DNA from 2 places in the Kitasatospora sp. NPDC040550 genome. Region 2 is predicted to be linked to the other one. Evidence: riboswitches for the same ligand, from Rfam matches in the RefSeq annotation. Region 2 holds a riboswitch; the other holds the start of a gene.
What was found. A riboswitch is a leader RNA that binds a small molecule or an ion and turns the genes downstream of it on or off. The one in region 2 is predicted to bind cobalamin.
Positions count from the first base shown of each region.

Region 1: it holds a riboswitch for cobalamin, as region 2 does, so the genes downstream of both, ACZ58X_RS08470 (cobalamin biosynthesis protein) here and ACZ58X_RS13490 (ribonucleoside-diphosphate reductase subunit alpha) in region 2, are expected to answer to the same signal.

Region 1 covers NZ_JBVIWC010000004.1:155,005-162,269, reverse strand. The annotation lists gene ACZ58X_RS08485 (hypothetical protein) at 1-1,284, opposite strand, end outside; gene ACZ58X_RS08480 (alpha/beta hydrolase family protein) at 1,862-2,989, opposite strand; gene ACZ58X_RS08475 (helix-turn-helix domain-containing protein) at 3,388-4,080, opposite strand; cobalamin riboswitch at 4,276-4,404, shown strand; gene ACZ58X_RS08470 (cobalamin biosynthesis protein) at 4,504-5,469, shown strand; gene ACZ58X_RS08465 (cobyric acid synthase) at 5,620-7,134, shown strand; gene ACZ58X_RS08460 (putative cobaltochelatase) at 7,131-7,265, shown strand, end outside.
Region 2 covers NZ_JBVIWC010000007.1:246,722-253,986, forward strand. The annotation lists gene ACZ58X_RS13475 (hypothetical protein) at 1-440, opposite strand, end outside; gene ACZ58X_RS13480 (glycoside hydrolase family 26 protein) at 563-2,017, opposite strand; gene ACZ58X_RS13485 (hypothetical protein) at 2,157-3,089, opposite strand; cobalamin riboswitch at 3,541-3,681, shown strand; gene ACZ58X_RS13490 (ribonucleoside-diphosphate reductase subunit alpha) at 3,876-6,281, shown strand; gene ACZ58X_RS13495 (ribonucleotide-diphosphate reductase subunit beta) at 6,281-7,265, shown strand, end outside.

The DNA of each region.
Region 1 (7,265 bases), on a different contig from region 2:
CGCCCGGGCCACGCCCGGGTCCGGGTGCACGCCGGACACCGCCGTCAGCACCGAGGCCGCCCGCGGGTGCCCGGACTGCCGGGCCCGGGCGAACAGCCGCACCGGGTCACCCGCCGAGGCGCCCTCGACGTGCCCCACCAGCAGCTCCGTCTCACCGTGGTCCAGCACCGCCGCCGCCGTGTCCACCCACAGCCAGGCCGCGTCCTCGGCGCCCAGCACGTCCGCCGGGGCGACCCCCTCGTCGGACCGCTCGGCCAGCCAGAGCAGCGCGTACGGGCGCAGCACCGGCTCGTCCACCGCCGCCCGCACCGCCTGCTCGGCCGGACCGCCCGCCACCCGCAGCGCCTCGAAGGCCAGACCGCGCACCAGCGCGTCGTCGCCCTGGGCCGCGTCCAGCAGCTCGGCCACCGCGCGGTCCGCCGGGCGGGCCGCCACCCAGGCGCGGAACTCCGCCCGGGCCGGGCCCGGCGAGTAGTCCGCGCAGGCGTTCAGCAGCTCGAAGGCGCTCTGCTCGATGTGCCCGGCCGCGGTCTGGGCGACGGTGCAGATCTCCTCCAGCTTCGCCCGCACCGCCCAGTGGCCCAGCGGGGACAGCTCGGCGGCGTCGTTGCGGCGCACCACGGCGCCGACCGCCGTCAGACCGTCCAGCATCCAGTCCAGCACCGCGGCCACGTCGGAGCTCGCGGCCGGGGTGTCGATCTGCGGCGCCCGGCAGGTGCCGCGGACCGCGGACACCGCCGAGGCGGCGTGCGGCACCGGCGACAGGCCCGGATTGCCCAGCCCGGCCCCGACCCGGCGCTCGTCCAGGCCCCGGCGCAGCAGCTCCAGCAGCTCGCTCTCGGCCACCGGGCCGTCCACCAGGTGCAGGAAGGACAGCAACTGCGGGGCCTGGTCCACGGCCTGGCCGGCCAGGACCGCGAACACCCCGCGCAGCGCGGCGGGCGGCACCGGGGCGAGCAGCGTCCAGGCGTCGAACAGCCCGGACCAGCCGCGCACCACGGCCTCGTCGTCGTGCTCCCAGGCGTGCAGGCGCCAGCCGGGGCCCGCGCCGCCGTCCCGGGCCTCCACCAGGCCCACCAGCAGGGCCTGGCCCCAGGCCTTGGCCGCCGCGCCGACCGTCATGGCCAGCGCCCGGCCCGCCTCGCGGGCGTCGTCCGGGAGCAGCTCGCCGCGCTTGTCGACCTCCGCCAGCTCCCCGGCCCAGCGGGCGATCCGGACGGCGTCCACCAGCATCCGACGGGCCAGCGGCGCCAGCTCGGCCGGCGCGGGGAAGCCCTCCGGCACCGGAACCCGGCCCCGGCCGGGGGCCGGCGCGGGCCCACGGCGCCGGGGTACGGCGGCCCCGCCCGGCCTGCCGCCGGAGGGCCGTTGGGCCGTACCAGGGAGACGGGTCACCGTCGCACCGGTACCGATCGTCGGCGGGAGGGGGGCATCACGGTCGCGCGGGTTCCGAGACGTCACGTCGAGCAGTCTTCCCCTTGTACGGGCCTTCTGTCACATCCGGTTGCCCGTACGACCGCTCGACCGGGGGCGGCACCTCCGCAAGATCGGGCAACAGAGGCAAACCGCCTGGCCGGAAACGTGTGGCGGGGTCATGCCAGGGGGGCGGCGGGGCGTCGCCCTGGCCGTTCGGGCGGTCACGCTGCGTGTGGGGACGGGGTCGCCGGGTGGTTCCGCGCGGGTGCGGGAGGGGTCGGGTGCGGCGGAAGCGGAGGGCTGCGATCCGGCCAGGTGGCATGTGCCGGTGGGGGACAGTGCTGCACCGGAAGTCGGCGGGGTCGACTTCCGGTGCAGTGGCGGGGTGGGAGGGGAAGGGATCGGCGGGGCGGTTTCGGGAGCAAGATGTGCCCCTGAGGGCGGGTCAGAGCAGCGGGGTCAACCAGCGGCGGAGGAGTTCGGTGTAGTGGTCCGGTGCCGAGTTCCAGAGGGCCGCGTGCTCGGCCCCCGGGAAGCGCTGGAGGCTCACCACGTCGTGGCGGGCCGCCGCCAGCCGCTCCACCGTGCCGATCGGCGCGAGCGCGTCGTCCGGACTGTGCAGCACCAGGGTCGGGACCCGCAGGTCCGCACCCTCCGCCAAGCGGGAGAAGTCCGCCAGGTCGACGCCCGTACGGCCCTCCGCCGCCAGCGCGCCGAGCTCGGCGGAGACCCCGGTGAAACCCGCCCGGGCGGCGTCCCGACGGGCGGCCGCGGGCAGGTCCAGGACCGGCGAATCCAGCACGATCCCACTGATCGCGTGCGCCCAGGCCGACCGCGCCGCCGTCTGCAGCACCGTCGTCGCACCCACCGACCAGCCGTACAGGATCACCCGGCCCGCACCGTGGTCCAGGGCCAGCCGCACCGCCGACTCGACGTCCCGCCACTCCGTCTCGCCGAAGTGGCTGTAGCCGTCCGGGGAGGCCGGAGCCCCCTCGTCGCCGCGGTAGGTGACCACCAGCGCCGGCAGGCCCAGACGGTGCAGCGCCGGCAGCACCGGAAGAGCCTGCCCGCGGTCCGCCTCCGGGCCGTGGACCAGAACCACCCAGGTGCCGCGCTTGCCACCGATCAGCCAGACCGGCAGCGGGCCCAGCTCGCCGTCGGCCACCGTGTCGGTGAAGGCCAGACCGAGCGCCGAGGTCGGATCGCCCAGGTACACGCGCGGAGTGAAACGGACCTCGGTGCCCGGCGTCAGCGTGCCCCGGTCCGCCCGGACCAGCCGCCGGGTGACGCCCTGCGCGTCACTGTGCAGGACCTCCTCCACCACCGCGTGCCCGCCGTCCGCCCACTCCACCGCCCAGCGGCCGGGCTGCAGGCTCTCCGGACGCCGACTGAACGTCACCCGCCCCGCCGCCAGGCTCTGCACCAGCACCGGCCCCGAATCCGGACCGACGGCGCCCGGGCCCGCACCCGGACGGACCATCCGCTCGGAGGCCCGACGGCCCACGACCAGGACGGCGGCCCCGGCAGCGGCACCGGTGGCGGCCGCCACGACGGCTGCGGTTCTCCAACGCATATCGATCCCCGCTCTGTTCACGGACCCGGACGGTGTTCGAGGACCAGTCCACAAGGGCCCTGGCGGGGCGGCCACCGGGCTGGGCCGTCTGGGGGGCCGCTGCGCGGGGGCTTTGGTGTGGGGGTGGGCTTTCGGGAGGGTGGGTGGGTCCGGGGGCGGTTCCGGGGGTGGGTGCTCCGGGGGCTGGATGATTTTCCGACCGCCGACCCTGTGGGTGGGGTGCTGGGCGCCGTTGGCGGTCGGAAAATCACCCGTCACGCCCCTTTCCGCACCCACCCCCTCCACCGCCCCCTCCCGCAGCGCGTCCCTCTCGCCTGGGGCGGGTGAGGGGTAGGTGGGGGGTTGATGTGGGTGGGTCGGTTGGGGGTGGTGTGGGTGGGGTGGTGTGGGTGGTGTGGTCAGACGGGGAGGGTGGGGTGGTGGGTGCTGAGGAGGTGCCAGAAGCGGGGGGTGAGGGGTGGGGTGGGGGTGGTGGGTTGGGTGGTGGTGCCCCAGTGGGAGGGGATGTGGTGTTCCTGGTGGAGGACGGGGAGGACGGCGGCGAGGTCGGGTTCGGGGACGGGGACGAGGCGGGCGATCGGGCGGAGGTGGGGTTGCCAGCGTCCGGCCACGCATTGGCGGAGCAGGGTGTCGAGGGCCTCGCGGCGGCCGGTGGCCTCGATCAGTTCGGTGAGGCGCAGGCCGAGGACCTGGGCGAGGGCGTGGGTCTGGTCCGGGTCGCCGTCCCAGTGGCCGGTCAGTTCGGCCTGACGGTAGGTGGGCAGGGGGATGCCGACCCGTTCGGCGACGGTCTCCGGGGGGAGTTCCCGGGCGATGCGGTGGTCGCGCAGGCTGACGGGGTGGCCGGGCATCAGGGCGGCGGCCGGGCACCAGAGGGCGCGGGCCAGGGCGATGAACTCGGTCTCGCCGGGGCGCAGCACGCCGTCCTCCCAGGCGAGGATGTGGCCGGGTAGCAGCCGGACGCCGTGTGCGGCCATGCCCTCGGCGACCTGCTCGGGGGTCAGCCCGAGGCCGGTTCGGTGGGCCCGGGCGGCGTCCGGCGAGAACGGCACCGGGGTGGGGGCGGCGACGGGGGGCTTTCTGCGGCGCATGGCCGAACCGTAGGCGTGGCCTGCGGCGCGGCCCCAGCCGCCGAACGCACGAAGCGGGGGCGCCGGGCCCTTCGTGGGGCTGGGCGATCGCACAGGGCGGGGGCGGGTGCGCCGTGTGACCAACCCCTCCGTGACCTCGGTTGACTCCCGGTTCGGGCGCGTGATGGGATCCTGGGGCCAAACGGAGGCATGGAGAGGAAGCCGGTGCGAGTCCGGCGCGGTCCCGCCACTGTCACCGGGGAGCACGCTCGGAAAGTGCCACGGCGGCCCGTCAGGGGCCGTTGGAAGGCCCGGGGGTGCGTCGGACCCGGAAGCCAGGAGACTCTCGCCCCCGGTACGTCGATCCAGGGCGCGGACCCTGAGTGAGGACACCCACGCGATGCAGGCTGCCCCGCCCGGTTGGATTCCCAGCTTTTCGTTGTTGTGCGCCCGCTGACCCGGGCCGCTGCCTTCGCGGTGGGCGCCGTCGCGGGCTACGCCTTCGACGCCCGGTACGCCGACCCGCGCCGCGGGCACCCCGTCGCCCTGTTCGGCACGGCCGCGGGGCGGCTGGAGCGGCGGCTGTGGCGCGACGACCGCGCCGCCGGTGCCGGGTACACCGCGGTGTGCGTGGGCGCGGTCGCGGCCGGCGCGCTCGCCCTGGACCATACGGTCGGGCGCCGCCCGCTGGGCCGGGCCGCGTTGGCGGCGGCGGCGACCTGGACGGTGCTCGGTGGCACCTCGCTGACCCGGGAGGCCCGGACCGTCGGACGCTCGCTGGCCGCGGGCGACCTGACGGCGGCCCGGGAGCGGCTGCCGCACCTGTGCGGCCGGGATCCGAGCGCCTTGGACGGGCAGCAGATCGCCCGGGCGGTGGTCGAGTCGGTGGCCGAGAACACCGCCGACGCGGTGGTGAACGCGCTGGTCTGGGGCGCCCTGGCCGGTACCCCGGGCCTGTTGGCCTTCCGCGCGGTGAACACCCTGGACGCCATGGTGGGCCACCGCTCGCCCCGCTACGCCCGCTTCGGTTGGGCCTCGGCCCGGCTGGACGACGTGGCGGGCTGGCCGGGTGCCCGGCTGACGGCCCTGCTGACGGTGGCCGCCGCGCCCGAACCCCGGACCGCGTGGCGGGTCTGGCGCCGGGACGGCTCCGCACACCCGAGCCCGAACGCGGGCCAGGCCGAGTCGGCCTTCGCGGGGGCGGTCGGGGTCCGGCTGGGTGGGACGTTGCAGTACGGGGAGCGGGTGGAGCACCGGCCTGTCCTGGGTGCGGAGTTGCGGCCGGTGACGGTGGACGACATCGAGCGGGCCTGCACGCTGTCCCGGCGGGTGGGCGCGCTGGCGCTGGGTACGACGGTCGCGGGGCACGTCCTGCTGCGGGTGCTGATGAGGAAGAAGGGTGGGGCATGAGCGAGCGCAGCGAGGTCATCATCGGAAGGTGCGCATGGTGCGAGGCGCCTGGCGAGCGTAGCGAGGCGGTCGCATGAGCGAGCGCAGCGAGGTCATCATCGGAAGGTGCGCATGGTGCGAAGCGCCTGCCGAGCGTAGCGAGGCGGTCGCATGAGCAACGCACTGCTGGTCGCGGGGACGACCTCGGACGCGGGCAAGAGCGTGGTGACGGCCGGGATCTGCCGCTGGCTGGCCCGCCAGGGCGTGCGGGTGGCGCCGTTCAAGGCGCAGAACATGTCGCTGAACTCCTTCGTCACCGCCGACGGCGCCGAGATCGGCCGCGCCCAGGCGATGCAGGCGCAGGCCGCCCGGGTGGAGCCGGAGGCGGCGATGAACCCGGTGCTGTTGAAGCCGGGCGCGGACGGCCGCAGCCAGGTGGTGCTGCTCGGCAGGCCGGTGGCCGAGGTGGGCGCGCTGGACTACCGGGAGCGCAAGCCCGTCCTGCTGGAGCGGGCGCTGGAGTGCCTGGCCGATCTGCGCGCCCGCTACGACGTGGTGGTGTGCGAGGGCGCCGGCTCTCCCGCCGAGATCAACCTGCGGGACCGGGACATCGCCAACATGGGCCTGGCCACGGCCGCCGCGCTGCCGGTGGTGGTGGTCGGGGACATCGACCGCGGCGGGGTGTTCGCGGCGATGTACGGGACGCTGGCGCTGCTGTCGGCGGAGGACCAACGGCACGTGGCCGGCTGGTTCGTCAACAAGTTCCGCGGCGATGCCCGGCTGCTGGCGCCCGGGCTGGAGATGCTGCACGAGCTGACCGGCCGTCCGGTGCTGGGCACGCTGCCGATGCTGCCGGGCCTGTGGCTGGACGCCGAGGACTCGCTGGACCTGTCCACCGTGGTGGACCGGGTGGACGGGCGCGGGCCGCTGGGGGCGGACGTGCTGCGGGTCGCCGTGGTGCGCTTCCCTCGGCTGTCGAACTTCACCGACCTGGACGCGCTGGCCCAGGAGCCGGGCGTGCTGGTGCGCTGGGCGACCCGGCCGGAGGAGCTGGCCGACGCCGACCTGGTGGTGCTGCCCGGTACCCGGGCGACCGTGGCGGACCTCGCCTGGCTGCGCGAGCGCGGCCTGGAGCCGGCGCTCAAGGCGCGGGCGGCGGCCGGACTGCCGGTGCTCGGGGTGTGCGGCGGCTACCAGATGCTGGCGCACTCGATCGAGGACGAGGTGGAGTCGAAGGCGGGTCTCGTCGACGGGCTCGGCCTGCTGCCGACCCGGGTGCGCTTCGGTGTCGGGAAGGTGCTGGCGCGGCCGGTCGGCGAGGCGTACGGGCAGCGGGTCGAGGGGTACGAGATCCACCACGGGGTGGTGGCCGTGGAGGGGGGTGTTCCCTTCTTGGACGGCTGCCGGGTCGGATCGGTCTGGGGCACCACCTGGCACGGCGCGCTGGAGAACGACGGCTTCCGCCGTGAACTCCTGCGCGAGGTCGCCGACTTGGCGGGCCGGGCGTTCGTGCCGGCGCCGGACACCTCGTTCGCCGTGGCGCGCGAGGCCCGGTTGGACCGGCTGGGCGACCTGATCGAGGAGCACGCGGACACCGACGCGCTGTGGAAGCTGATCGAGGGCGGGGTGCCGGCGGCCGGATCGCTGCCGTTCCTCCTGCCCGGAGCACCTGGGAGTGACGTATGAGTGAGGTCCGCTATCCGTTCACCGCGATCGTCGGGATGGCCGACCTGCGGCTCGGGCTGCTGCTGAACGCGGTCTCCCCGGCCGTGGGCGGCGTGCTGGTGCGCGGCGAGAAGGGCACCGCCAAGTCGACC
Region 2 (7,265 bases):
CCCTCCGGCTGCTCCCGCCACTTGGAGCGGGCGAGCAGCACGATCAACGTCGCGGTGACGACCACGCCGAGCGCGAAGGTGGCGAGTTTCAGCCCGCCCTCGGTCGTCCCCGTGAACCACTGGCGCTGCGGTTCGTCCAGCAGCGCGCCGGTCAGGCTGCGCACCCGGTTGTAGCCCTCGACCAGTGCCACGCCCGCCGCCACGCCGAGCGCCCAGTCGCGCCCGCGCAGCAGCAGGATGCCCGCGGCCAGGTACAGCAGGCCGTAGTTGAGGCTCCCGGTCTCGGCGTCCACCGAGGTCCCGCCGTAGTAGAAGATGCCCTTGAGGTAGGTCGCGAAGCCGACCTGCCCGAAGCAGTTGTAGGCCGCCCAGCCGAGCAGCACCACGCCCCAGCCGACCGCCAGGCCACCGGCCCCGCGTATCGGACGTGCCTGTGTCATCCCCGCACCCCGCCCCTCCGGTCCTCTCCCGACCGTCCGCCGAACCCTCGGGTTTCGCCGCCACAGGATGCCACACGGCACAACGGACCCGGAATTCCGCCGGTTCAACGGTTCCGGACCGATCAGCGGACGTGCAGCCCGCCCCAGTCGAGACTCCCGCCGGACGGCCCGGAGCCGCCGGTGATCGCCAGCGGGCTGTGGTAGGTGGCGTTGACGTCCGCACCGGAGTTCCGGGGCTGGTCCGGGGCCAGGTTGTCGGAGGTGAGGGACTGCCCCCAGACCGTCCAGATCGTCCAGGGGGTGCGGCTGAGGGTGTCCGGCTGGCGGGCGTTGACCGGCACGGCGAAGGACTCGGCGAGCATCCGCGGCTTGTGGTAGGCGGCGAGCCCGTCGTAGTACCGCTTGGTCCACACCTCGCCGGTGCCGATCGGGTGCGCCGGGCTGCCGCTGTAGTCGTCCACCCCCACCACGTCGACGTACTGGGAGCCCGGGTAGTAGTCCCACGGGTCCACGCCCGGGGCGCCGTCCCAGGACACCGGTGTCCAGACGAACAGCAGGTTGTGCAGGCCCCTGGTCTCCACCAGGTACTTGTAGGTGATCCGCCACAGCGCCTGGTAGTCGGCCGGCTTCTGGCCCGCCCACCAGAACCGGCTGGCACAGTCCTGGACGTTCATCTCGTGGTAGGGCCGCAGCAGCACCGGTACGTCGTGGGCGGCCAGGTACTCCAGGTGGTCGGCCAGGTAGGACAGGTCGGTGATCAGTGCGCGGTACTCGGGGGTGTCGCCCCCGGCGTCCACGACCCGGCCGAACCAGCCCGGGTCCTTGGCCGCCGGGGAGTTCGAACAGAGCACCCGGTCGAAGGACTTGACGCCGGATCCGGGATAGGGCTCGTGGAAGGACATGCCGACGATCCCGGCCGGGGCCCCGCCGTTGTCCGGCAGTTCGGTGGTGCTGCCGTCGCAGTTCTGCTGGACACCGGCGCCGTCGTAGGTGCCGTCGTCGGCGCGCGGGTGCCCGGACCAGACAGCGGTCATCAGGTCGACGGCGTCGTCGGTGTACTGCCAGCCGGTGCGGCAGGTGGGCCAGCGGCCGGCCGAGTAGGAGCGCGGGTTGCCGACGCCCCAGGCGTTCTGGCCGTAGCCGGGGCCGAGGTCGGTCTCCAGGAAGCCGGGCAGCCGGCCGGTGATGTCGGCGGCCTTCTTGTAGTAGTAGCCGACCTGCTTGGTGCCCCGGTAGTCGCCGTACTCCGGGTTGTTGCGCTCGTTGTGCGCCTCGACGTGCTGGCCGATCACCGTGCCGCCGCTGTGCCCGGTACGGGCCTGGGCCTCCAGGTCCGCGAGGAACTGCTGGACGGCGCGGGCGTTCGGCGAGGCCTGCGGGTCCCGGGCCAGCAGGTCCCGGCCCACGTCCGGCGGCAGGGTCCGGCCGGGGGCGCCGACCGACACGGGGACCCGGACGGGCAGTCCGGCACCGGTCCGGTCGTCGCGGTCCAGCAGCGCGAGGCTGCCGGCGGCGACCACGATGCCGGCCGCGGCCAGGACGGCCGGCTTACCGCGCAGGGCTCTGGGCAGGGCCACGACCGCTCCTCCGGTTTCTCGCCGGCGCCGACCCCCACGGACGCAACCGGAACACGCGTACGAATGACTCCGACGAGAGCCTGCCACACTCCCCCGGTCCCGGCGAACGGGTCCGCCGGGGCCGGGGTGTCGCAGCGGGTCAGCCGGTCGCGGCGGCCGTCGGCGTGCCCTGCGAACCCGGCGTGGCCGAGCCCGCTGCCTTGGCCCGCTGGAGCAGCTGGGCCTTCACGTGCTCGGCGAACCCGGAGGACGCCGCGGTCGCGGTGGCATCGGGGGCGTTGCCGCCCTTCGCCGAGCCCTCGACGGTGAAGTAGGCGTACCGGCCCAGGCTGCTGTGCGTGCCGGTGCAGCCGGGGTTGGCGCAGAACGCCGGGGCGCCCGGCGCGGGCAGGCCCTTGAGCTGCCCGGCGTAGTTCTTCATCGCCGTCTCGGCCTGGATCTTGTGGTCGAAGACCGCGACGCCGACGGTCACCGCGCTGTCGCCGGAGACGTACGTCGCCCGGAGCACCTTCTGGCAGCCCTGGTCCCCGAGGACCTTGCCGAGCCCGCCGGTGGTGGAGTTGCCGTCCCAGCAGGGCTGGTCCAGCGCGACCACGGTCCGGTTCCAGGACGCGCCATTGACCGTCACCTGCAGCGCGGAGAACAGCGCCCCCGCGTCCTGCGGAGCCGGGTCGGTGGCGACCTCCCAGATCGGCTTCGACGGGTCGTCCGGCTGCCCGCCCTGGGTCGCGCCGCCGGTCGACGGGCCGGGGGTCGGCTTGCCCGAGGCGGACACGGACGCGACCGCACCGCCACCGCGCTTGCCCGGGTCGTCCTTCTTGCCGAACAGCAGCACTCCGCCCGTGACCAGACCGCCCACCAGGACGACGGCCACCGCGCCGCCGATGATCTTCACCCGGCGCTTGCGCCTGCCATCGGCCTCGTTGCGGTCCGCCAGCGCCGCCCAGTCCGGCTCGACGCGCTGCGGCGGAACCGGCTGCTGAGGCGCGACCGGCTGCTGCGGGGGAACCGACTGCTGCGGGGGCTGCTGCCACTGCGGCTGCGGAGCCGGCGGCTGAACCGGCTGGGGCACCGGCTGGGGCACCGGCGGGACGGGCTGGGAGAACGGCTGCGCGGCCGGCGCCACCGGTCCGTACGAGGCCGGCGGCGGGCCGAACCCACCGCCCGGCGGCGGCACCGGACCCGGCCCCACCGGCTGCTGATTCTGCGCGCCCCCCGACCCGGCGGGAGGCGTCCCCTGCGGCCCGTGCCCAGGTACACCAGTTCCGTCGCTCATGCGCCCAGATCGTAGGGCATCACCCCCACCGTCCCTCGGCCCGGTGACCGTTCCGTATCGAAACCAGGACGCCCGGCGCGCCGGCCCCGGGTGTCCGGCACCCGGATCCGGGGCGTCCGGCGGGCGTCCGCGACACGTCCGGAGCGTGCTTCCGGGCCTCGGACGACCACGAACCGCCAGTGGCCCGGGCACAACCCGTCATCGCGACAACACACCACGCCGTACTACATGTGGTGTCGCATCGAGGAGACACCACTACATGTATGCTCGCTTCTGCTGTCGATGCAGGGGAACCCGGTGGGAATCCGGGACTGCCCCGCAGCGGTGTGCGGGCGGCTCCAGCAGCCGTACCGCGAGTCCGAGTACCTGCCGAACAGCGTGCGCCACGGCCCTCCCGCAGAGGCCGCGCCAAGCACCAGCACCACCCCTCCGGGCCTCGCGGGCGGGCCGGGGAGACACCTCGCGCGACGCTTTCCGCGTTCGCGCCGTGCTCCCCTGCCCAGATCGGCCCGGGTGACCCCGATCACCGCCGCACGATCGCCGCCAGGAGAGAGCGCCTTGACCACCGCTGCCTCAGTCACCCTGCCCGCCCAGGGCTCCGGTACCGCCTTCACCGACCCGACGGTCTCCGACCCCGGCGGTGCTCTCCTGCGGCTGCTCACCGACCGCAGCGCCGACCTCACCGAGGTCGACCCCGGCCATGTCGCCGCCGCCGCGCTGCGCGGCCGCCACGCCGGCTCGGACTTCGCCGAGCTGCGCGGGCTGGCCGTGGACGCCGCCGCGTCGATGATCGCCGAGGACCCCCAGTACTCGAAGCTGGCCGCCCGCCTGCTCGCCCTGGAGATCGTCGACGAGGCGAACAGCCAGGGCTCGGTCTCCTTCTCCGCCTCGATCGCCGTCGGCCACGCCGAGGGCCTGATCGGCGACACCACCGCGGCCTTCGTCGCCAAGCACGCCGACGCCCTGAACGCGCTCGTCGACACCGAGGGCGACGACCGCTTCGAGTACTTCGGCCTGCGCACCGTCCAGTCCCGCTACCTGCTGCGCCACCCGATCACCCGCAAGGTCATCGAGACCCCGCAGCACTTCCTGCTCCGCGTCGCCTGCGGCCTGGCGGTCGGCGACACCGAGCAGTCCGTGCGCGAGGTGTCCGAGCTGTACGGCCTGATGAGCCGCCTGGAGTACCTCACCTCCTCGCCGACGCTCTTCAACTCCGGCACCCGGCACCCGCAGATGTCCAGCTGCTACCTGCTGGACTCCCCGCTGGACAACCTGGACTCGATCTACAACCGCTACGCGCAGATCGCCCGCCTCTCCAAGCACGCCGGCGGCATCGGCCTGTCCTACTCGCGCATCCGCTCGCGCGGCAGCCTGATCCGCGGCACCAACGGCAAGTCCAACGGCATCGTCCCGTTCCTGCGCACCCTCGACTCCTCGGTCGCCGCCGTCAACCAGGGCGGCCGCCGCAAGGGCGCGGCCTGCGTCTACCTGGAGACCTGGCACGCCGACATCGAGGAGTTCCTGGAGCTCCGCGACAACACCGGTGAGGAGGCGCGCCGCACCCACAACCTCAACCTGGCCCACTGGATCCCGGACGAGTTCATGCGCCGCGTGAACGCCAACGCCGACTGGTCGCTGTTCTCCCCCGCCGACGTCCCCGAGCTGGTCGACCTGTGGGGCGCCGACTTCGACGAGGCCTACCGCAAGGCCGAGCTGGCCGGCAAGGCCGTCCGCACCATCCCGGCGCAGACCCTCTACGCCCGCATGATGCGCACCCTCGCGCAGACCGGCAACGGCTGGATGACCTTCAAGGACGCCTCCAACCGCGCCGCCAACCAGACCGCGCTGCCCGGCCGCACGGTGCACTCCTCCAACCTGTGCACCGAGATCCTGGAGGTCACGGACGACTCCGAGACCGCCGTCTGCAACCTGGGTTCGGTCAACCTCGGCGCGCACGTCGCCCCCGGTGCCACGGCCGACGACCTGCTCGGCGCCATGGACTGGGAGCGCCTCGACGCCACCGTCCGCACCGCCGTGACCTTCCTCGACCGCGTGGTGGACATCAACTTCTACCCGACCACCGAGGCCGGCACCTCCAACTCCCGCTGGCGGCCGGTCGGCCTCGGCGTGATGGGCCTCCAGGACGTCTTCTTCAAGCTGCGGATCGACTTCGACTCCGCCGAGGCCGCCCGCCTGTCCACGCTGATCGCCGAGCGCATCATGCTCACCGCGTACGAGCGCTCCGCCGACCTGGCCGAGCAGCTCGGCCGCCACGAGGCCTACGGCGAGACCCGCGCCGCCCGCGGCGAGCTGCACATCGACCACTTCCCGAGCGCCGCCCCGGAGTGGACCGACCGCTGGACGGCGCTGCGCGCCCGCATCGCCGAGACCGGCCTGCGCAACTCGCTGCTGCTCGCGATCGCCCCGACCGCGACCATCGCCTCCATCGCCGGCGTCTACGAGTGCATCGAGCCGCAGGTGTCCAACCTGTTCAAGCGCGAGACCCTCTCCGGCGAGTTCCTCCAGGTCAACCCGTACCTGGTGCGCGAGCTCAAGGAGCTCGGCGTCTGGGACCAGCAGACCCGCGACGCCCTGCGCGACGCCAACGGCTCCGTCCAGGAGCTCGGTTGGCTGCCGGAGCAGGTCCGGTCGCTGTACCGCACCGCGTGGGAGCTGCCGCAGCGCGCCCTCATCGACCTGGCCGCGGCCCGCATGCCGTACCTGGACCAGAGCCAGTCGCTGAACCTCTTCATGGCCGCGCCGACCATCGGCAAGCTCAGCTCGATGTACGCCTACGCGTGGAAGGTCGGTCTCAAGACCACCTACTACCTGCGCTCGCGCCCCGCGACCCGGATCGCCCAGGCCGCCTCCGGCGCCGCCCGCGCCGCCGCGCCCGTGCCGGTCAACACCCCGACCCTCACCCCCGAGGAAGAGGCCGCGCTGGCCTGCTCCCTGGAGAACCCCGAGTCCTGCGAGGCCTGCCAGTAATGACTGCCGACGACCGCAAGATGCTGCTCGACCCCGGCTTCGAGCTGACCCTGCGCCCGATGCGGTACCCGTCGTTCTACGACCGCTACCGCGACGCGATCAAGAACACCTGGACCGTCGAAGAGGTGGACCTGCACTCGGACGTCGCCGACCTGGCGAAGCTGAGTGAGGGCGAGCGCCACATGATCGGCCGGCTGGTGGCGTTCTTCGCGACCGGCGACTCGATCGTCGCCAACAACGTGGTGCTGAGCCTCTACAAGCACATCAACTCCCCGGAGGCGCGGCTGTACCTGTCGCGCCAGCTGTTCGAGGAGGCCGTGCACGTCCAGTTCTACCTGACGCTGCTGGACACCTACCTTCCGGACCCGGAGGACCGCAACGCGGCCTTCGCCGCGGTGGAGAACATCCCCTCCATCCACCAGAAGGCCCAGTTCTGCTTCAAGTACATGAACGCGGTCGACCACATCGACTCGCTGCAGACCAAGGAAGACCGGCGGGCCTTCCTGCTCAACCTGATCTGCTTCGCGGCGTGCGTCGAGGGCCTGTTCTTCTACGGCGCCTTCGCGTACGTGTACTGGTTCCGGAGCCGCGGCCTGCTGCACGGCCTGGCCACCGGCACCAACTGGGTGTTCCGCGACGAGTCCATGCACATGGACTTCGCGTTCTCCGTGGTCGACACCGTCCGCGAGGAGGAGCCCGACCTCTTCGACGACGAGATGGCCAAGCAGGTCACCGAGATGCTGGAGGAGGCCGTCGAGGCCGAGCTCCAGTTCGCCCAGGACCTGTGCGGCGACGGCCTGCCCGGCATGAACACCGCCTCGATGCGCGAGTACCTCCAGGCCGTCGCGGACCAGCGCCTCGCCCGCCTGGGCATGCCGATCCGCTACGGGTCGACCAACCCGTTCGGCTTCATGGAGCTCCAGAACGTCCAGGAGCTGACCAACTTCTTCGAGCGCCGCGTGTCGGCGTACCAGGTCGCGGTCG